Regions from separate parts of the Pseudomonas sp. NLJ1 genome, predicted to be linked through region 4. Evidence: riboswitches for the same ligand, from Rfam matches in the RefSeq annotation. Region 4 holds a riboswitch; each other region holds the start of a gene.
The links. Region 4 has a riboswitch for cobalamin ahead of R9B85_RS00100 (CbtB domain-containing protein). Riboswitches for the same ligand answer to the same signal wherever they lie in the genome.

Region 1 (5,394 bases), 780 kb from region 4:
CTTCGCCGGCCTGCCGCACTACCCGTTCCCGGGTGGCCAGATGCTGCGCGTGCCGTTCAGCGCCCTTGGCGCCTGGTACTACAGCCTGCGTGATCGCCTGGGCTTCTGATGTAAGCAGGCTTGGCCTCTTCGCGGGTGAACCCGCTCCCACAGGTACAGCACAGGATTTGAATATTGTGCAGTACCTGTGGGAGCGGGCATGCCCGCGAAAGGGCTTGAACAGGCAGAAGCTACTTGTTCAGGCTACTCACAGCCTGCCTGGCCGCAATCTCCTGCCCCGCCCGGGCCAGTTCATCCGCAGCCTGCAACCAGCGCTGGCGGTCCACCTGGGCCGGCAGTTGCCGCGGTGGCTGCACCAGCACCGCCCAACTCCCAAGCTTCGCCCACGCCGAGGCAAAGTCATCGAACGCCATCAGCTGCCGCCGGTGCATGCCCGAGCGCAACAGCACCCGCTGCTTGTAGCGGTCGTAGCCGATCAGCACGGCATAGCGTGGCTCGCTCCACCAGGCCGAACCATCCTCGTAACGCAGCAGTACTGGGTTGCCCGCCGCCACCTGGGTCAACAGCGCGTCCAGTTGCTTGTCCAGCGGATACACCACCATGCCGTAGTCGCGCGCTACCCGGGGGATGCCCGTGTCCAGCACCTCGGCGCCCTGGGGCAGGTTCAGCGGCTTGTCCAGCAGCCCCGGCGTGATCGGAGCCCCCTGTTGCGACAGCACCGCCGCCAATGCCATGGCCCCGCTGTGGTTGGCGTTGCCACGGTAGAACGGTACGCTGCTGATCTCGACCCGCTGTGGCAGGCCTTTGAGGTTGGCGGAGGGGGCGCCGGCACAACCGGCCAGGCTGGCCGCTACCAGGCAGGCAGCCAGCAGCCGACGAGGGATGGTCTTGAAGGAAAGTTGCTGCATGGACACTCGCTTGCTTCAACGCCAGGCAGGCAGCGCCCGGCTCTGGCCAACGATCATAGGTCGGACAGCGGCGCGGGTATAGTCCGACACCGGCTAGTGCCAAATCGGACCAAGCGATAGACCTTTGGTCAATGGAACGTCACAGGCGAAGGGCTAGACTAAAGCAGTGTCTGGAGGGCCAGCGTCGGCGACCGAGCGCGGCCCATAGAGATGGAGGCACAAATGAGCCTGACCATGGCAATCCTCATGCTGGTGGGCATGTGGCTGAGCGTTGCAGCCGCCATGCTGTGGGGCGTACTGCGTATCGTGCGGCGTCATTCCCACCACCTGCCACCGCAGGCCCCCGCCAAGCCACAGCCTGTGCGCCGGGCGCGGCGGCATGCCGGGGTGCACTGATTTCAGAAGTTTCGAGGCCCATTCGCGGGTGAACCCGCTCCCACAAGATCCTCCACTGCTTTCAGAAGCGGCGAGTTATCTGTGGGAGCGGGTTCACCCGCGAACGGGGCGCAAGCGCCCCGCTTTTTTACATCAACCCTCTGCCGCCTCACGCTTCAAGCGCGCCCGACGGGCGAGGATGTTGAGGATCTCGATCGCCGTCGAGAAGGCCATGGCTGCGTACACATAACCCTTCGGTACATGGGCGCCAAAACCTTCGGCGATCAGCGTCATGCCGATCATGATCAGGAAGCCCAGGGCCAGCATCACCACGGTCGGGTTGTCGTTGATGAAGTTGGCCAACGGGTCGGCGGCCACCATCATGACGATCACGGCAGTGATAACGGCGATGATCATGATCGGCAGGTGCTCGGTCATGCCCACGGCGGTGATGATGCTGTCAACCGAGAACACGATGTCCAGCAACAGGATCTGGAAGATCGCCGCAGCAAAGCCCAGGGTAACCGTCGACGATACCTTGGCTTCTTCCTTGGCACCGTGCGGGTCGACGTTCTCGTGGATTTCCTTGGTCGCCTTCCACAGCAGGAACAGGCCACCGGCAATCAGGATCACGTCCTTCCAGGAGAAGGCATTGCCGAACACCTCGAACACCGGGTCGGTCAGCTGGACGATCCAGGCCACCGTGCTGAGCAAGGCCAGGCGCATGACCAAGGCCATGCTGATACCGATACGGCGCGCCTTGGAGCGATACTCCAGCGGCAGCTTGTTGGTCAGGATGGAGATGAAGATCAGGTTGTCGATGCCCAGTACGACTTCCATGGCCACCAGCGTAGCCAAGGCAACCCAGGCGGTAGGGCTAGCGACGAGTTCCAGCAAATATTCCATTGTTCAAATCCTGCAGCAGCGGTTGGGGGTCAGATTTCCTGGGTGTCTTCTTTCTTGTCGGCGTCCTTGGGCTTGTGCCCTTCGTTGCCGATGGCCTCGCTCAACGCCTGCTGTGCAGCCTTGTTGGTGTCGTCGATGGCCTGCTTGGCCGACTGTGCGGCCTGGTCGAGCATCTGCTGGGCGGATTTCTCGGCCTGCTCGCAACCGGCCAGGGTGAACAGGGCCAAGGCCAGCACCAGCGGCGTGCCGATGGATTTGAGTTGCAGCATGGGTTCCTCGCTTTCATATTCCGGCGGCGCGCACGGCGCCTGATGGAGCCGCATTCTAAAGAGCGTAATACATCAGGAAAATTCGTTTTTTCAGCGGTTATACTTCGGGTTTTACGAATCCGGAAACATACCGATGCTCAACTATCGGCAGTTGCACTACTTCTGGGCCGTGGCCAAGACCGGCAGCATCGCCCGCGCCAGCGAACAGTTGAACCTCACCCCGCAAACCATCAGCGGGCAGATCAGCCTGTTCGAACAGACCTACGGCCTGGAGTTGTTCCAGCGCGTGGGGCGCCAGCTGGAGCTGACCGAAACAGGGCGCCAGACGCTGATCTATGCCGAGCAGATGTTCCAGCTGGGTAGCGAGCTGGAGGCCATGCTGCGGGCCGGTCCGCAGGAACAGATCCTGTTCCGCGTGGGTGTGGCGGACGTGGTGCCCAAGTCCATCGTCTACCGCCTGCTGGCACCGACCATGGAGCTGGACGAGGTGCTGCGCATCAACTGCCGCGAAGACAAGCTCGAACGGCTGCTGGCCGACCTGGCGATCCAGCGCCTGGACCTGGTGATTTCCGACAGCCCCATGCCCAGCCACCTGGACATCAAAGGTTATAGCCAGAAACTGGGGGAATGCGGGTTGAGCTTCTTCGCCACCCTGGCGCTGGCACAACGCCTGGAAGGCCCCTTCCCCGCCTGCCTGCAGGATGCGCCATTGCTTATCCCCGGGCAGGAAACCGTGGTACGCAGCCGCCTGCTGCGCTGGCTGGGTGAACAGCAGGTGCAGCCACGGATCGTGGGCGAGTTCGATGACAGTGCCTTGATGCAGGCATTCGGGCAGTCGGGCAGCGGCATCTTCGTAGCGCCCAGCGTGATCGCCGAGGAAGTGTGCCGCCAGTACGGCGTGGAGCTGATCGGGCAGACCGACGCGGTGCACGAGTCGTTCTATGCCATTTCGGTAGAACGCAAGGTCAAGCACCCGGGGATCGTGGCGATTACCGAGGGGGCGCGACGGGAGTTGTTTCATTGGTAGAGGGCAGATTTGACGCCCCCGCATTTCAATGGTCATATGCCTGCCAGTTTCAGGTGCCCTGCGCCGCCGCGCGCAGGGTGAAACGGGAAGCCGGTGCGTCGTGTTACCCCACGACAAGTCCGGCGCTGCCCCCGCAACGGTAAGCGAGCGAACCCTTCGAGATACCACTGTGCACCTGCATGGGAAGGTGAAGGTTTCATGCCCCTCGCAAGCCCGGAGACCGGCCTGGAGCTTCACTTGGCAACCCGCGGTGGGCGGGCGCAGGCCGGTATCGGTGCGCGCGCCTGCGTGCACGGTGTGCCTTTGCGTGTTTTCCACCGGGATCCATTCATTCCTGCAGTAGTGGAACGACATGTCCCGTATCTTCAAGCTTCACCCCCTGGCGGCCTGCCTGGCCGTTTCCCTGCCGGCCCTGGCCGATGACCTCGACCGACAACCATTGGCCCTGCCCTCAACGGCCATCACCGACACCTTCGACAGCCACGCCATCGACCTGGCCACCCCGACCCAGGCTGGCTCGCGCCTGGGCCTGAGCGCCCTGGAGACACCGGCCAGCACCAGTAGCATCAGCGCCGAGGAGATCCAGCAGCGCAACAACCTCACCGTGCAGGACGCGGTGACCCGCTCACCGGGCATCAGCTACATCGGCTCCCCGGGCGACGGCGGCACGGGCCTGTCCGCCCGCGGCTTTACCGGGCACAACTCGGTGATGACCTTGTTCGACGGCGCACGCCTGTACACTGGTGCCGGCACCCAGACGTTCCCGATCGACCCGTGGATGGTCGAGCGCATCGATGTGATTCGCGGCCCGGCCTCGGTGCTGTATGGCGAAGGGGCCACCGGTGCGGTGGTCAACGTGGTCCCGAAAAAGCCGTTTGCCGGCGAGGTGCGCAACCACCTGCGCCTGGGCTACGGTTCGTGGGACCGCCAGCAGCTCGGCCTGGACAGCGGCGGCAGCCTTGGCGAGCGCCTGAGCTACCGCCTGGCCCTGAACCAGCAAGCCGGTAACGGCTGGGTCGACCGCACGCCGTCGCGCAGCCTGGCGTTGAGCGCCGCACTGCGCTTCGATGCCAGCGACGACCTCAGCTTCACCCTCGCCCACGACCGTGGCGATGCGCAGCCTGCCAACTATTACGGCACCCCGCTGATCGACGGCCGCTACCGCAGCAGCCTGCGCGACAAGAACTACAACGTGCAGAACGACGTGCAGCATTACGTCGATGAATGGACCCGCCTGAACACCGACTGGACGTTGAACGACCACCTCAGCGCCAGCAACCAGCTGTACTACATCAAGAGCCGCCGTCACTGGCGCAATGCCGAGGACTACAGCTGGGATGCAGGGCGCCAGCAACTGCTGCGTGGCAGCTACCTGCAGATCAAGCACAACCAGGAACAGTTCGGCGATCGCCAGGCCTTCACCCTCGACCACACACTGTTCGGTCTGGCCAGCAAGACCGTGGTCGGCGCCGAGTACAACAAGGTCCGCTTCAACGTCGACAGCAACGCGCCCTACAACGATGTGGGCGGCGACTACGTCGACCCGTGGCAACCGCAACCAGGTTGGTTCCACAGCGCCTCGCCACTGCGCCCGCAAACCCTGTCCAGCACCCACACCTTTGCCCTGTTCGCCGAAAACCGTCTGCAGTTGAGCGATCGCCTGTCACTGGTCACCGGTGTACGCCGCGACCAGAACCACATCGTCCAGGAGAGGCTGACCACCGACAGCCACAGCGACCGTAGCCTGCGAGGGGGCAACTGGCGCGCAGGGCTGGTGTTTGCGGTCAGCGAAGACCTGTCGCTGTATGGCCAGTACTCCACCAGCGAGGACGGGGTCGACAACCTCATCAGCCTCAGTGCCAACCAGATGCACTACGACCTGACCGAGGCCAGGCAGACCGAGGTGGGC
Region 2 (5,394 bases), 1.5 Mb from region 4:
GCAAGAGCAAGAGCAAGAGCGTGCAGGTCTGGTGGTGGCTCAATGTGCCAGTTGCAAGGTGGCGGGGCGGGCCCAAGAATCAGATTTAACACCTTTCTTGTAGGCCGTTTCCCAAAGATACTCCCAACGCCTATTCTCCGTTGCGCGTGCCAAATGCGGTCTCTAGTCTCGGCATGTCGTTGACCTTCAATGACCGGGTTAGCCGCCCGAAATCGTCAGACACCGCAGCCGTGCAATACCGAGCAATCGGCATTGGCGCCTCATGGCGGCTGTGCGTGGGGCACCTGCGGGTGCGCCGGGTGCCTGACGTCCCGGTCGGCTAACCCACGTACAGCTGCCACCATACTGTTTAGCCGCGGTCGGTGGTCGCTTCACTACGACAGGAGCCCTAAATGACCACCGAAGACACGAAATGCACAGTCGGCAAAACCATATTCTTTCAAGGTGAAAACCAGACCCACCCCCTGTTCCGCATCGAACCCGGCATCTCCTGCCAGAACGCCCGCGAACAAGCCTCGGAATTGATTGGCTATGCACGGGATCTGACCATCGACGGCCTGATGGAAGACAAGCCAAAGCTGATCTGGGCCGCGCACTACCTTTGTGCCTTGGGCAAAGCGCTGCTGGATGATGCCGAACTCGGCATGATGCGTTAGGACCTGAAGGGCGCGCAGGGGGCCGCATATAACTGAAAGATTTAGCAGGGGCTCTGTGGGAGCGGGCGCGCCCGCGAATACCGGCGTAGCCGGTGCCAGCCACCGCGTTGAATTCTTCGCGGGCACGCCCGCTCCCACAGAAGCCATATCGCGCTTGCGAAACGAGTTCCGGCCCCGGCCTGAGCCGAAGTTGCTTCAAGCCTGCTTGAGCAACAACGCCACCCCCGGAAAATACTGCCCCAGCTCGTTGTGCAACTTGCGATAGGCATACGGGAAGTACCAGGCGATGGCACAGGCAGTATGTTTCTGCAGGTCGTCGACCAGGTCCTGCAGTTCCTCGGGGCTGGCATGCTGGCCAGCCTTCCACGGGCTGATGAACAACGCCCCGGCCTTCAACTGGCTGGGGTAGGCCACCTGACGCGCGAGGGCAGCGGTCTGCTGCAGGGCGTCGGCCATGTCCAGCCGGGCGATTTTTGGCCAGCGCTGGCTGACACTGAGGTACAGCGCTTCATCGGCACTGCTTATCGACAGGTCGCAGCGCCCTTCATACTCGCCTTCGTCGCGCTGCTTCTTGCCGGCAAACTGCTGCAGCGCCGCCAGTTCGGCCTGCCACGCCGCTGCGGCAAGCAGGCCGGTATTGGCGGCTGCACCATGCCAATAAGGTGCTTCGGCATCGCCGGCAAACTGGTTGAAGCGGTCGATACAGTCGCCCCAGCGCTCCAGCGCCGGGGCGAGGAACTCCAGACGCGGGTTGTTGATGATCTGGCCTCGCATGCTGCGCTCTCCTGTTATCGTTGTTGTCGCGTTCAGCTGAAAGTAATGGCTATGTGATATCACTGTATTCAGTGTGGCACAACCAGGTGAATTGGCCATTACCCGGGCGATGCCTGTTCGACTGCAAAGCAGCCCGCTTCGATTGACGCTCCCGGTGCAACCCTCTAACCTTCGCGCGTGTTTCAGGTGTCCTGCCAGCCCCGTCTGGGCAGGGTGAAACTGGGAAGCCGGTGGGTGCCAGCATGGCGCGATTCCGGCGCTGCCCCCGCAACGGTAGGTGAGTCGCGGCCGCGCAGGGCCACTGGGTGCCAGCACCCGGGAAGGCGCGCAGGCTTGGGCCAAGGCCCGCTCACAAGCCCGGAGACCGGCCTGATACTGCCAACGGCATCACGGAGGGTGATGCGCGGTGCACCGTGGCGTACGGCCACGGCCCCTGCGCGTTCTCCGTCTGCCCGCCTTTTACCTGTCGCCGCGCGTTGCCGTGGCGCCAGCCAGCGGAGAACCCTGATGAGCGAATCCACCGAACGCGACGAACGCCACCTGGCGCGCATGCAGCGCAAGAAGGCGATCATCGACGAACGTATCGCCAATTCCCCCAACGAATGCGGCCTGCTGCTGGTGCTGACCGGCAATGGCAAGGGCAAGAGCAGCTCGGCCTTCGGTATGCTCGCTCGCGCCCTGGGCCATGGCATGCAGTGCGGTGTGGTGCAGTTCATCAAAGGCCGCAACAGCACCGGCGAGGAGCTGTTCTTCCGCCGCTTCCCCGAGCAGGTGCGCTACCACGTGATGGGCGAAGGCTTTACCTGGGAAACCCAGGACCGCCAGCGCGACATCGCCGCCGCCGAAGCGGCCTGGGCCGTGTCGCGCCAGTTGCTGCAAGACCCGAGCGTGCAGTTCGTGGTGCTCGATGAACTGAACATCGCCCTCAAGCACGGCTACCTCGACCTTGATCAGGTGCTGTCCGACATCCAGGCCCGCCCACCGATGCAGCATGTAATCGTCACTGGCCGTGCCGCGAAACCCGAGATGATCGAGCTGGCCGACACCGTGACCGAGATGGGCATGCTCAAGCACGCGTTCCAGGCCGGCATTCGTGCACAGAAGGGCGTGGAGCTGTGAGCCAGCCGCGCCATTGCCCCGCCGTACTGATCGCGGCACCGGCCTCTGGCCAGGGCAAGACCACCGTCACCGCCGCCCTGGCCCGCCTGCACCGCAACCTCGGGCGCAAGGTGCGGGTGTTCAAGTGCGGGCCCGACTTTCTCGACCCGATGATCCTCGAGCGGGCCAGCGGCGCGCCGGTGTATCAGCTCGACCTGTGGATGATCGGCGCCGAGGAAAGCCGCCGCCTGCTGTGGGAAGCCGCCGGCGAGGCCGACCTGATCCTGATCGAAGGGGTGATGGGGCTGTTCGACGGCACGCCGTCCAGCGCCGACCTGGCGCGCCACTTCGGCGTGCCGGTGCTGGCGGTGATCGATGGCACGGCCATGGCCCAGACCTTCGGCGCCCTGGCCTTGGGCCTGGCGCGCTACCAGGCGGACCTGCCATTTGCCGGTGTGCTGGCCAACCGGGTTGGCAGCCTGCGCCATGCGCAACTGCTGGAAGGCAGCCTGACCGAAGGCCTGCGCTGGTATGGGGGCTTGTCCCGCGAGCGCGGTATCGAGCTGCCCAGCCGCCACCTGGGGCTGGTCCAGGCCAGCGAACTGAACGACCTGGACGCGCGCCTGGATGCCGCTGCCGAGGCGCTTGGTGCCAGTTGCGATGCTGCCTTGCCGCCGCCAGTGGCCTTTGCCGAACCCGAACCGCAAGCCAGTGCTGCCTCGTTGACCGGTGTGCGCATTGGCGTGGCGCGGGACGAGGCCTTTGCCTTCACCTATGGCGCCAACCTCGACCTGCTGCGCAAGCTGGGGGCACAGCTGGAGTTTTTCTCGCCGCTGCATGACCGCGAGCTGCCAGCAGTGGACAGCCTGTACCTGCCGGGCGGTTATCCCGAACTGCACCATCACGCCCTGGCCGCCAATGCGCCGATGAGCGAGGCGATACGCGCCCATCACGCCTTGGGCAAACCGTTGCTGGCAGAGTGCGGCGGCATGCTGTACCTGCTCGATGCCCTGACTGACGTAGCCGGCGAGCGTGCCGAACTGCTCGGCCTGCTGCCCGGCGAAGCAACCATGCAGAAGCGCCTGGCAGCCCTGGCGCTGCAGGCGGTGGAACTACCGGAAGGCACCTTGCGCGGGCACACCTATCACCATTCGCTGACCAGTACCGCACTGGAGCCGATTGCCCGAGGCCTGAGCCCCAACGGCGGGCGTGGCAACGAAGCGGTGTACCGCCTGGGTCGGCTGACGGCTTCCTACGTGCACTTCTACTTCCCCTCCAACCCAGATGCGGCGGCGGCGCTGTTGCGACCATGAGCGAGCACGCCTACAGCGACGTCGAGCGCGCCGCGATCTACCGGGCCATCGGCGAACGCCGTGACATGCGCCACTTCGCCGGTGGCGAGGTAGCCCCGGAACTGCTGGGCCGCCTGTTGGCTGCCGCGCACCAGGCACCGAGCGTCGGGTTGATGCAGCCCTGGCGTTTCATCCGCATCACCCGGCGCGACCTGCGCACGCGCATCCAGGCATTGGTGGAAGCAGAGCGGGTACGTACCGCCGAAGCCTTGGGCGAACGCTCCGACGCCTTCATGAAACTGAAGGTGGAAGGCATCAACGACTGCGCCGAGCTGCTGGTGGCCGCCCTGATGGACAACCGCGAGCCGCATATCTTCGGCCGCCGCACTTTGCCCGAAATGGACCTGGCCTCGCTGGCCTGCGCCATCCAGAACCTGTGGCTGGCCGCCCGTGGCGAAGGCCTTGGCATGGGCTGGGTGTCGCTGTTCGACCCGCAGGCGCTGGCGGCGCTGCTGGGCATGCCGGCCGGGGCCAAGCCGGTCGCAGTGCTGTGCCTGGGGCCGGTAACCGAGTTCTACCCGGCACCGATGCTGGTGCTGGAAAACTGGGCCGAGGAACGGCCTTTGAGTGAAATGCTCTTTGAGAACCAATGGGGAGAGCACCAATGAGCGTGGCCTTGCTGACCGTGGCCGGGGTGGCCCTGGATGCCTTGCTGGGCGAGCCGCAGCGGCGCCACCCGCTGGTGGCCTTCGGCAACATGGCCAGTAACCTTGAGCGCCGCTTGAATGCCGGTGGGCGCGGCTGGCGCAGCCACGGGGTGAGCGCATGGTTCCTCGCCGTGGTGCCGCTTACCCTGTTGGCACTGATCCTCTCCTGGCTGCCGTATATCGGCTGGCTGGTCGATGTGCTGGCACTGTACTGCGCTGTCGGGCTGCGCAGCCTGGGCGAACATGTGTTGCCGGTGGCCAGTGCCTTGCGCCAGGGTGACCTACAGGAAGCGCGGCGCCGTGTGGGCTACCTGGTCAGCCGCGAAACCCGCGAACTGGACGAACCCGCGGTAGCCCGAGCGGCCACCGAATCGGTGCTGGAGAATGGCAGCGACGCGGTATTCGCCGCGCTGTTCTGGTTCGTGGTGGCTGGCGCGCCGGGCGTGGTGCTGTACCGCCTGAGCAACACCCTGGACGCCATGTGGGGCTACCGCAACGAGCGCTTCGAACGCTTCGGCTGGTGCGCGGCGCGCGTCGACGATGTGCTCAACTATATTCCCGCCAGGCTGGTGGCATTGACCTACGCGCTGCTGGGCAAGACCCGCCTGGCCCTGGCCTGCTGGCGCAAGCAGGGCCCGCTGTGGGATAGCCCCAATGCCGGGCCGGTGATGGCTGCCGGTGCTGGTGCGTTAGGGGTGGAACTCGGTGGGCCAGCGGTGTACCACGGCGAGCTGCATGAGCGGCCACGCCTGGGTGACGGGCCAGTGGCCGACGCCGACGCCATCGAGCGCGGCTGGGGCCTGGTGCAGCGCGGCGTATGGCTGTGGCTGTTGGTGATCTGCCTGGGGGCCTATATCAATGCTTGAA
Region 3 (5,394 bases), 780 kb from region 4:
GTCAAGGAAGAACCCGGTTGCGGTCTCGGGCAGCAGGCGGCTGTCGGAGGAGCTGAACACCGGGGTCTTGACCCGTTGCTCACCGTAGGACAGCACGGTATCGGACATGCGCAGTTTCACTGCCGCGCCGGCACGGCTGTATTCGTTTTTCGGGTGCCCCTCGTTATCCACCCCGAGCAAGCGTGCCTTGCCCACGCGCCCGCCGCCGCTGTCGAGTTGCACACCCAGGTAGGCGTGGGCGTCGACCCCGACACCGATCAGCCCCTGGGTGAAACCGGACCGGAAGGTACCCATAAGGCCATAGGCCCATTCCTCGGCCTTGCCGCTGCGTTCATTGCGCGGCTTGTAAGCGTTGCGCCCGGCACTGTTGCGCCCGCCATGCTTGTAGTCGCGTTGGTCGAATACGCTGCGGTTGAGCAGGCTCCAGCGGCCATCTTCGACAAAACCGTTGCTTTGCGACTGGGCGGAGTCGGCCAGCGCTGGGGGCGCGAGCAGGGCGCTGGCAAGCAGCAGGGCGACAGGGCGCGGCATGGGCAGAACTTCCTGTTCAGGGGGCGCGAAAACGCAGGATGCGCGCGCCGTCGAAGGGGTCGATGAGGTAGTGGGCGTGCACGCCGAAGGTGTTCAGCAGGCGCTCGGGGGTGAGCACCTCGAGCGGTTTGCCCAAGGCGACCAGGCGGCCCTTGTCGAGCACCGCCACGCGGTCGCAGGTGAGCGCCTGGTTGAGGTCGTGCAGGGCCACCAGGCTGGTCACCGGCAGGGCCTGCACCTGTTGCAACAGGCTCAGCTGGTGCTGGATATCCAGGTGGTTGGTCGGCTCGTCCAGCAGCAGCACCTGCGGCCGCTGTGCCAGGGCACGGGCGATGTGCACGCGCTGGCGCTCGCCACCGGACAGCGACCCCCACAGGCGTGCGCGCAGGTGCAGGGCATCGAGGTCGGCCAGGGCCTGCTCGACGATTGCGTGGTCTTCCCGGGAGAATGGCGCCAGCGCCGACAGCCAGGGTGTGCGGCCCAGGGCAACGGCGTCGAACACGCTGATCGCATCGAGGGTGTCGGCCTGCTGTTCGACCAGCGCCAGGGCCTGGGCGACACGGCGGCGGGGCAACCGTGCCAGCGGTTCGCCCTGCAACTGCACGCTGCCGCTGCCTGGCTTGCGCAGCCCGGCCAGCACTTTCAGCAGCGAGGATTTGCCCGAGCCGTTGGGGCCGACGATGCCCAGGGTTTCACCGGCGACAACGCTCAGCTCGATAGCGCTGAGCACGGTGTTGCCGGCCAGTTGCAGCCCCAGGTCGTGGCAACTCAAGGGGGCCATCCGTACCGCCGTCATGACCGTCATGGGTGCCCCCGGCGGCTGACCAGGATCAGCGCGAAGACCGGTGCGCCAAGCAGCGCGGTGACCACGCCAACGGGGATCACCTGGCCAGGGATCAAGGTGCGCGACAGGATGTCGGCGGCAATCAGGAACAGGGCCCCGCCCAGTGCGCTGGCGGGCAGCAGGCGGCTGTGCCCGGGGCCGAGCAGCAGGCGCAGGGCATGGGGGATCACCAGCCCGACAAAACCGATGGCGCCGACGACGGACACCATCACGGCGGTCACCAGTGCCGCGCAGCTGATCAGCAGCAACTGGGTACGCCGCACCGGGATGCCCAGCGACGCCGCCGAGTCGGCACCGAAGGTGAAGGCATCCAGGGCACGGCGATGCCACAGGCACACCAACAGCCCGAACAGTACAACTGGCACGGCCAGCCACACCGAAGGCCAACGTACGCCACTGAGGTTGCCCAGCAGCCAGAACAGGATGCCGCGCGCCTGCTCGGCAGTAGCCGACATGGTGATGAGGAAGGCGGTAAGGGCGTTGAACAGTTGCGAGCCGGCGATCCCGGCAAGGATCACCTGGGCGTTGTTGTTGCTGGGGCCGGCTGCCCTGGACAGCACCAGTACCAGAGCGAACGCTGCCAGGGCGCCGATGAAGGCGCCGCCGGACATGCTCAGCGCCAGGCTGCCGAAGCCCAGCAGGCCGACCAGCACCGCACCGGTCGAGGCGCCTGCAGACAACCCCAGCAGGTAAGGCTCGGCCAACGGATTGCGCAACAGTGCCTGCAGGATCACGCCGCAGGTGGCAAGGCCTGCGCCGCAGGCCGCAGCGACCAGGGTGCGGGGCAGGCGGTAGTTCCAGACGATGCCGGCGTCGATCAGGTCGACCGGATAGCCGGCCTGCCACAGGTGGTTGGCCAGCACCTGGCCGACCACGCCGGGCGCCAGGTTGGTTTCACCGATGGCAGTGCCGGCCAGCAGGGCTGCCAACAGGGCGGCCAGGGCAACGGCGATGCAGGGTAGCAGGCGCATCATCATTGGGCTGCTTTGCCGCTGGCGAAGGCGGCGGCCAGCGTCTGCACGCCGCTGAACAAGCGAATGCCGGCCTGCATGGCGTCGGCGTCGAGGATGACGATGCGATCGTGCTTCACCGCGTCCATGTTGCGCGTTACCGGGTCGCTACGCAGGAATGCCAGCTTCTTCTGGTAGTCATCGGCGGGGTAGCGGCGGCGGTCCATGCGGGCAATGATCAGCCACGAGGGGTTGGCCTTGGCCAGGGTTTCCCAGCCTACGGTCGGCCACTCTTCGCTGGACTCGACCACGTTGCGCACGCCGAGGGTACGCAGCATGAAGTCGGCGACCCCCTGGCGGCCCGCCACGTAGGGGTCGATGTGCAGGTCGGCGCTGGAGAACCAGAACAGCGCCGAGGTGGCGGACAGGTCCTTGCCGGCCAGTTGCGCCCTGGCACTGTCCAGGCGGCCTTGGAGCTCGGCATTCAGGGCCGAGCCACGGTCCTGCACGTCGAAGATTGCCGCCAGCTGGCTGACGCTCTTGTAGATGGTGTCGACCTGGAACGCCTGCAGGCGGGTGCCATCGGCGCCCACCAGGTTGTCCTTGCCTTCGCAGTCTGACGGCAGCAGGTAGGTGGGGATGCCCAGTTCATCGAACTGCTCGCGGGTGCCGACCACGCCCTGGGCACCGACCATCCATTCGAACTGCACTGTCACCAGTTGCGGGCGCTTGCCCACTACCGCCTCGAAGCTGGGCTCGTTGTCGGCCAGGCGCGGCACCTTGGCGTTCTGCACCTGGTACTCGGGCAGCACGTTGTTGAACCACAGCGAGGTGGCAGCCAGTTTGTCGCCCAGCCCCAGCGCGTAGAGCAGCTCGGTACTGGCCTGGCCAATGGTGACCGTGCGTTGCGGCGCCTGGGCGAAGGTTTGCGGCTTGCCGCAGTTGTCCAGCGTCAGCGGGTAATGGGTGGCAGCAGCCTGGGCCAGGCCGGTGAGGCCCAGGCCGGCGAGCAGGGTGGCAAAACGGGGCAGCATGCTGGGCGATCTCCTATCGGACAGTTCGGGTGAGGAACGCACGGACAGGCATCGCCGAGCCCCCGCTGGCCGAAGGGGCAACACTGATGGCCAATCCCGGACACCCCGCCGGTTGGTGAATGTAGGCCGGCAGGTCTCCTGACTGGTGCGTCATCGCCTGGCTCCGGCCTTCCCGGGTTCGTGGCCCAGTGGCATCGATGGAGCAGGCTCGGCACCTACAGTTGCGGGGGCAGTTCCGTTTGGCCCGAATTGGCGGGCCTGGGATTCCCTATTGTTTCCGTGGTGGAAACCGGCGGCCGGCATGGTAGACCATCGTGCCGCCGGGTGAAAACGCTTTTCAGAAGTACTTCAGCCAGGTGATGTCGCGCCGCCGCGCCTTCAGGCGGGCGAACCAGCGCACCGGCAGGTACAGCGAAACCGCGAGCAGCACTGCCGCCAGCCACACCGCGGCAATGCCGTCGAAGCCGAAGTAGTCACCATGGTTGCGGCCGAACAGCGCCAGGCTGGCCAGATACAGCAGCTTCAGCACATACAGGTGCAGCAGGTAGAAGAACATCGGTGCCGCACCGAACACCGCCAGGGCACTGATCCAGCGGGCCTGGCCGGCACGTTCGAAGGCGCGCAGCAACATCAGGCCACAGCCCAGGGTCAGCGCCAGGAACAGCAGCGACGGCGGGTACTTGGTGATGTTCAAGAAGCTCATCAGGGTTTGCGTGACGCTCGGGTAAGTGCTCCACGGCGCCTCGCCGTAGCCGTTGACCAGGCGCAGCACGACAAAGCCCAGCAGCGCGATCAGCCCGGCCAGCAGCAGGCGATGCTGGCGTTGGCCGGCCTCGCTGCCACGGGCGAACCAGGGGCCCAGGCCGTAGCCTAGGGCGATGACGCCGATCCACGGCAGTACCGGGTAGGAGGTGCGCAGGCGCAGGCTTTCGGAGAACTCCAGCCAGCCCCGGTCATGCAGGATTGCCCACGGCACATGCAGGGCGGATTCGGCGCCAAAGTGCAGGCCATCGAGCAGGTTGTGGCCGGCGATGATGATTGCGCCCAGGGCGATCAGGGCGGCACGTGGCAGCCACACCAGCAGCGACAGGGCGATCATGCTCACGCCGATGGCCCAGATCACTTGCAGGTAGATGACGCTGGGTGGCAGCTGGAAGGTCCACGCGAAGTTGACCAGGGTGAATTCCAGCGCCACCAGGAACAGCCCGCGCTTGAACAGGAACGCCGCGACATCGCTGCGGCCCTGGTGTTTCTCGCCGTACAGCCAGGCCGACAGGCCGGTCAGCATGACGAACACCGGCGCGCACAGGTGGGCCAGGGTGCGGCTGAAGAACAGCGACGGCTCGGTGGCGTCGATGGCCATAGGGTCGCTGACCTGGCGGTGCAGAAAGAAGGTTTCACGGACGTGGTCCAGGAGCATGAACAGGATCACCAGGCCGCGCAGGGCATCGATGCTCTGCAGGCGCTGGGTGAGCAGGGTGGGGGTGGCGCTGGCGCTTGTCATGGGAGGTCGCTGTTAGGAATCGATGTCAACTGAAACGTTATCTTATAACTAAATTATCCCGGAGAGGTAGATGTTTTTGTGCTGCCTGTGCCGGCCTCTTCGCGGGTAAACCCGCTCCCACAGGTACGTCACCGTATTCGAATTCTGTGATATCCCTGTGGGAGCGGGTTCACCCGCGAAGAGGCCGGTGCAGGCAGTTCAGATCAGAAGCTGTAATCCACCGTCGCAAAGTACGACCGTGGCATCCCCATCAGCCACTGCTGCCCACTGAACGCCGACTGCACATACTCACGGTCGAACAGGTTGTTCAACTGCAACCCCAGCCGCACGTCCGGCAACACCTGCCAGCCGATGTTGGCATCGACCACGGTGTAGCCGGGGGCGCTCTGGGTGTTGGCGGTGTTGGCATAGCGCTCATCCACATAACGCGCGCCTATGCCGGCCTCCAGCCACTGGCCGAAGCCTTTGCTCAGCCACAGGTTGGCGGTACGCCGCGGCACATTTGGCGGGCGATTGCCCGCACGGTCCTGA
Region 4 (5,394 bases):
CTGGGTGAGAGGCGAGCGGCGCTGAAGCAGGATGTGTGGTTCGTGCTCACCACACTGGAGGAAGAATCCAATGCCGGTGCCATGTACGCCGCGTCCCGGTTGCCCGGCGACACCACCATCGCGGTCGAGGTCGGCCCGGTGCTCGAAGAGTATGGTACGCAGCTGTCAGCCGACCCGATCATCAATACCGGTGACCAGAAGGGCTACTACAGCCGCACCGTGGTACAAGGCCTGATCGCCGCTGGCCGCAGGGCAGGGTACAAGCCGCAGGCGGCATTGCTCGTAGACTTTGCGTCGGATGCGAGTGCGGTATTGAGCGCAGGGATCGATGCCCGGGCAGGTTGCATTGCGATCCCGACAGAGAACACTCATGGCTTTGAGATGGTACTCCTGGATGGCATTTCAGCCTGTGCGGAAACCTTGGCCGAATTCCTGGTGAGCTCCCAGGATGAAAACGACCTTATAGGCCGCTAGCGCTGCAGATTGTCCCGAGCGGCATCGTCTGCCTGTCGCTCGCGAGGGGGCTGTGGAGGCGTTTCGCAGTGTCTGCCCATCGCCTGATACTCTTTGCGAAGTTGATGGATCTCCCGGTTGTCGAGTGATTCGAGGCCTAGTACCGATTGCTCCGCTGATTTTGTAGCGCGGATCAGTTCGTCGAGCTTCACATGGATGATGTCGTTGTCCCGGTTCTGGGTGTTCTGAAAAGGCAGGCATCAGGCCTGATTGGAGCGCCGGAACAGCCAGGCGCTGAGCAGGCCCAGGGCCAGCCAGAAGGCGGCGTTGGTCAGCCAGGAGGCCACTTTGAACTGGGTTTCCAACGCTGCGGGGGCAAGGCTTTCGTGCACCTCGGGTTGCGGCGCACCGATCACATGAGGAATGACCAGCAACACGGCGCCAAATGCCTTGAGCAACCAGTGGCGGGCGAACACCAGCAGGGCCAGGCCCAGCGCGGTGGCGCTGGCGGTGCCGACCCACCAGGCCTGGCGTTGCCCCAGGTCGGCGGCGGCAGTACCTGGCAGTTCCGGCGGCAGGCCCAGGGTCGGGGCCAGGCAGAACACTGCGAAGCCGGCCAGGCCCCATAGTGCACCGGTGCCGGCACGCTTGGGTTCGCGCAGGCTGTACAGGGCGGTGAGGATCAGGGCGAAGCCGACCGCGACCACCAGGTTGCCGCCAGTGGTGGACAGCACCCGCTGCCAGCCGTCTTCCGGCGACCAGGCTTCGGCGCTGTGTTCATGGGCTGCCACTTCGCCGGCATGCTCGTGCTGGCCGACCGGGGCTGCGGACTCGTAGGTTTCTGCCTCGAGAATCAGCGGGGCGACCCAGAAGCTTTGCAGCAGGGTCAGCAGCAAGGCCGCCAGCAACCCGCTGAAGCCCGCGGTACGGGCAATGCGTGTGATCATCGGGCGTACTCAGTGGCAGGGGAAGGCGGCGCTGTGGCGGGTGTCGTGGGCGGCGTTGTGCACGGCCTCGATGTGCGAGAAGCCAGCGAAGTACACCAGGCACAAGCCCAGCAGGCTGGCGCCGACGGCGATGACGACACGCTGGCTGAGGGTAACGGGGGTAGTAATGCTGTGTTGCTTGGCGCTGGTGACGGGCATGACGCGTTCCTCTGCTTTTTGTGGGCAACGGGCAAGCGCGGCAGCCCCGAGCGTGGCAGCCCAGGGGAATGCAACAGCGCCCGCCCACCGCGGGGTGTTCATGAACGCCAGGCCGGTCTCCGGGCTTGCGAGGAGGAGCCAGGCTCCTGGAAGGCGTCACCTTCCCATGCCGGGTGATCGGGCACAGTGGTACAGACGCTTCGCTCGCTTACCGTTGCGGGGGCAGCACCGGCCTTGTCCGGCCCTGCTGGAGGGCCTGGGACGCACCGGTTTCCCGTTTCACCCCCATTGGGGGCACCTGAACGCGAGGCATAAGGAGACCATGGGGCGGGGCTGCCGTCAATTGCCAGAATCGAGTTTGCCGGCGCCTCGGCTACTCCGCACCCACAGGGATTGTGAAGCGGACGCAAAGCGCTCCCGGTCAGCCCCGGGCAAACGCCGCCAGCTTGTCCCCATCCAGCCGGTAACGCACCCACTCATCCTGCGGCTCGGCACCCAGCTTCTGGTAAAAGCCGATCGCCGGCTCGTTCCAGTCCAGCACGCTCCATTCCAGCCGCCCACACTTGTTCGCCACCGCCTCGCGGGCAATGTGCTGCAGCAACTGCCGGCCGGCGCCGTCGCCGCGTTGCTCAGGAGTGATGTACAGGTCTTCCAGGTAGATACCGTTGCGGCCTAGCCAGGTCGAGTAGCTATAGAAATACACGGCGAATCCGATTGCCCGGCCATCGCGTTCGCAAATCAGGCTGTGCACGGTGCTGCCCTCGTCGAAAAGGCTGTGCTCGATATCGGCAACGCTGGCGATTACCTCGTGGCGGGCGCGTTCGTACTCAGCCAGTTCGGTGATGAAGGCCAGGATCTGCTCGGCATCGTTGCGAACGGCAGGGCGAATGGTGAGGCTCATGGTGACGGCTTCCTTGGTCTGGGAGTAGCGGTACAGCGATGTGTATCTACACAATTTAGTGAAACTGTACCGGTTGTAGAGGAGGGGACTCCGTTAGTGTGACAGCACCCATAACGAAAGTGGAATGCCTGCCATGCTTGCCTCTGCCGACCTGCTGACCGCCTTCGTGCTGTTCGCCTTCGTGTCTTCCATCACTCCTGGCCCCAACAACACCATGCTGTTGGCCTCGGGTGTCAATTTCGGCGTGCGCCGCTCCATTCCCCACGCCATGGGTATCAGCGTCGGTTTCATGGTCATGGTGCTGGCCGTTGGCCTGGGCCTGGGGGAGGTGTTCAAGGCCTGGCCGGTGCTGTACACGGTATTGCGCTACACCGGCGCCGCCTACCTGCTGTACCTGGCCTGGAAAATCGCCACCTCCGGGGCGGTCGGCACCGCTTCGTCCAGTGCCCGCAAACCGCTGGGCTTCTGGGGCGCGGCGGCATTCCAGTGGGTCAACCCCAAGGCCTGGGTGATGGCAGTGGGGGCAATCACCACCTACACGCCGGCGCAAGGCTATGTGACCAACGTCATTGTCATTGCCGCCTTGTTCGCCCTGGTCAACCTGCCGAGCGTTGGGGTATGGGTGATGTTTGGCAGTGCCCTGCGCAACCTGTTGCAGAACCCGCGTTGGCTGATGCTGTTCAATGTCCTGATGGCCTTGTTGCTGGTGATTTCACTGTACCCGCTGCTGTTTGTAGAATCGGCATTTTCCTGACCCCGCGAGTACAGTAAGCCGATGCAGTTGATCCCCTGGTCCCACGAATGCGCCGAAGGTTTCACCCTGCGGGGCTGGCGAACCCCGGCCAGTGGCAAGCCGTTGCTGCATTTCCTGCACGGCAACGGCTTCTGCTGCCTGGCCTACCAGCCATTGCTGATGCGGCTGGGCGAACATTTCGACCTGTGGCTCAGCGATGTCCAGGGCCATGGTGACAGCGACCATGGTGGGGTGTTTCGTGGCTGGAACCGGACCGCTGCGCTGGCGGTGGACGCTTTCGCAGCCGGGCGAGGCGAGTATGGCGACGTGCCGCGCTTTGCCGTCGGGCACAGCTTCGGTGGCGTGCTCACCGGCCTGATCCTGGCCAGTGAGCCGCAACTGTTCACGCGTGCCGTGCTGCTTGACCCGGTACTGTTCAGCCGGCGCATGCTGGGTGTGATGGGCGTGGCGGCTCTGGTCGGCTTGCACCAGCGTCATACGCTGGCGCGCAAGGCTGCCACCCGTCGCAGCCACTGGCCCGACCGCGAGGCAGCCCTGGCTTCGCTGCATGGGCGGGGTATCTTCAAGGGCTGGACCGATGAGGCGTTGCGGGCCTACGTAGAGCATGCCATCGGTGACTGTGGCGAAGCGGTGGTGCTCAAGTGCCGGCCCAGCCGCGAAGTGGAAATCTTCAGTTCGTTCCCCAAACGCATGTGGGCGAGCCTGGCGGCGATCCGCACGCCCACGCGGGTGCTTTACGGCGAGCACACTTACCCCTTCGTGCCCCATTCGGTGAACCGCCTGGCGGCGCTCAACCCTCATGTCAGCGGCAGGCAGGTTGCCGGCGGGCATTGTTTCATGCAGGAAGACCCGGTCATGGCTGCCGAACAGGTGCTCGGTTTCTTGCAAGGCTGACTGTTCCATGGGTGGAACGATGAATGCCAAACAAGCCTGCTACCGCCTGATTGGCATCATTGATAAGGTTATCTCAACCAAGAGAGGAGCCTTCTCATGAAAACGATTCTGGGTATTCACCGCAGCCCTCACGCCCACTGGGTAGGTGATGGGTTTCCGGTGCGCAGCCTGTTCACCTACGACAACCTGGCCAGCAAGATCAGCCCGTTCCTGCTGCTGGACTATGCCGGCCCTCACGACTTCACCCCCACCAGTGCGCGGCGTGGCGTTGGCCAGCATCCGCACCGCGGTTTCGAAACCGTGACCATCGTTTACCAGGGCGAACTGGAGCACCGTGACTCCACCGGCGCTGGCGGCTTGATCGGCCCAGGTGACGTGCAGTGGATGACTGCTGCCAATGGCATCATCCATGAAGAGTTCCATTCCCCAGGCTTCGCCCGCACTGGCGGTACCCTGGAGATGGTGCAGCTGTGGGTCAACCTGCCGGCCCGGGACAAGCGCGCAGCGGCTGGCTACCAGACGCTGCTGGCCGAGGACATCCCGGTGGTGGCGCTGGAGGGCGAGGGCGGCAGCCTGCGAGTGATTGCCGGTGACTATCGTGGGCATTCAGGGCCGGCGCAGACCTTTACCGCCATGGATGTCTGGGACCTGCGCCTGAATGCCGGTGCAGCCTTGCAGTTGCCGGTTGCCGCCGGGCGCAATGCGGCGCTGGTGGTGTTGCGCGGCAACGTGCGGATCAACGGCGAGCGCGAAGCCGGCCCATCGAGCCTGGTGCTACTTGACCGCGCCGGTGAGGATGTAGCCGTCGAAGCACTGGAAGGCGCCAGCCTGCTGTTGCTCAGCGGTGAACCGATCGACGAGCCGATCGTGGGTTATGGCCCGTTCGTGATGAACAGCCAGGCAGAAATTGCCGAGTCGTTCGACGACTTCCATGCCGGGCGGTTCGGGCAGATGCAGGATGCACGGGACGGTGCGGCGCATTGATCCTTGCCTGAAAAAGCTGGGGCTGCGTTGCAGCCCTATCGCGACACAAGGCCGCTCCTACAGGGAAGCACAACCCCTTGTAGGAGCGGCCTTGTGTCGCGATAGAGGCGCAAAGCGCCCCCAGCACTCAAAAGCCACGTCCGGATTGAAACTATTGGCATTACTGGCATGATCACCCCATGCCCAAGCTCACCCCCTTGCACGCCGTGCGCCGATCATTGCCCACCCCTGGCCGCCACACCCTGTGGCTGCGCTACCATGCC

Region 1: linked by a shared signal. The riboswitch ahead of R9B85_RS22050 (TonB-dependent receptor) and the one ahead of R9B85_RS00100 (CbtB domain-containing protein) in region 4 are both predicted to bind cobalamin.
Region 2: linked by a shared signal. The riboswitch ahead of cobO (cob(I)yrinic acid a,c-diamide adenosyltransferase) and the one ahead of R9B85_RS00100 (CbtB domain-containing protein) in region 4 are both predicted to bind cobalamin.
Region 3: linked by a shared signal. The riboswitch ahead of R9B85_RS22040 (ABC transporter substrate-binding protein) and the one ahead of R9B85_RS00100 (CbtB domain-containing protein) in region 4 are both predicted to bind cobalamin.

Annotation. Positions count from the first base shown of each region.
Region 1 covers NZ_CP137735.1:4,880,470-4,885,863, reverse strand. Annotated here, with positions in the region: gene R9B85_RS22080 (NAD(P)/FAD-dependent oxidoreductase) at 1-109, shown strand, start outside; gene R9B85_RS22075 (peptidase C39 family protein) at 231-908, opposite strand; gene R9B85_RS22070 (hypothetical protein) at 1,131-1,304, shown strand; gene R9B85_RS22065 (TerC family protein) at 1,437-2,189, opposite strand; gene R9B85_RS22060 (hypothetical protein) at 2,219-2,458, opposite strand; gene nhaR (transcriptional activator NhaR) at 2,592-3,485, shown strand; cobalamin riboswitch at 3,520-3,728, shown strand; gene R9B85_RS22050 (TonB-dependent receptor) at 3,838-5,394, shown strand, end outside.
Region 2 covers NZ_CP137735.1:4,120,200-4,125,593, forward strand. Annotated here, with positions in the region: gene R9B85_RS18690 (hypothetical protein) at 1-89, shown strand, start outside; gene R9B85_RS18695 (DUF3077 domain-containing protein) at 393-656, shown strand; gene R9B85_RS18700 (hypothetical protein) at 852-1,430, opposite strand; cobalamin riboswitch at 1,598-1,817, shown strand; gene cobO (cob(I)yrinic acid a,c-diamide adenosyltransferase) at 1,938-2,549, shown strand; gene R9B85_RS18710 (cobyrinate a,c-diamide synthase) at 2,546-3,841, shown strand; gene bluB (5,6-dimethylbenzimidazole synthase) at 3,838-4,488, shown strand; gene cbiB (adenosylcobinamide-phosphate synthase CbiB) at 4,485-5,393, shown strand; gene cobD (threonine-phosphate decarboxylase CobD) at 5,386-5,394, shown strand, end outside.
Region 3 covers NZ_CP137735.1:4,874,834-4,880,227, forward strand. Annotated here, with positions in the region: gene R9B85_RS22025 (OprD family porin) at 1-531, opposite strand, end outside; gene R9B85_RS22030 (ABC transporter ATP-binding protein) at 548-1,336, opposite strand; gene R9B85_RS22035 (FecCD family ABC transporter permease) at 1,333-2,349, opposite strand; gene R9B85_RS22040 (ABC transporter substrate-binding protein) at 2,349-3,359, opposite strand; cobalamin riboswitch at 3,471-3,668, opposite strand; gene R9B85_RS22045 (DUF1624 domain-containing protein) at 3,697-4,863, opposite strand; gene R9B85_RS22050 (TonB-dependent receptor) at 5,067-5,394, opposite strand, start outside.
Region 4 covers NZ_CP137735.1:17,625-23,018, reverse strand. Annotated here, with positions in the region: gene R9B85_RS00115 (M42 family peptidase) at 1-474, shown strand, start outside; partial or broken gene R9B85_RS00110 (low affinity iron permease family protein) at 471-701, opposite strand; gene R9B85_RS00105 (CbtA family protein) at 714-1,400, opposite strand; gene R9B85_RS00100 (CbtB domain-containing protein) at 1,410-1,598, opposite strand; cobalamin riboswitch at 1,692-1,915, opposite strand; gene R9B85_RS00095 (GNAT family N-acetyltransferase) at 2,020-2,499, opposite strand; gene R9B85_RS00090 (LysE family translocator) at 2,624-3,253, shown strand; gene R9B85_RS00085 (alpha/beta fold hydrolase) at 3,275-4,147, shown strand; gene R9B85_RS00080 (pirin family protein) at 4,244-5,131, shown strand; gene R9B85_RS00075 (DNA-3-methyladenine glycosylase family protein) at 5,311-5,394, shown strand, end outside.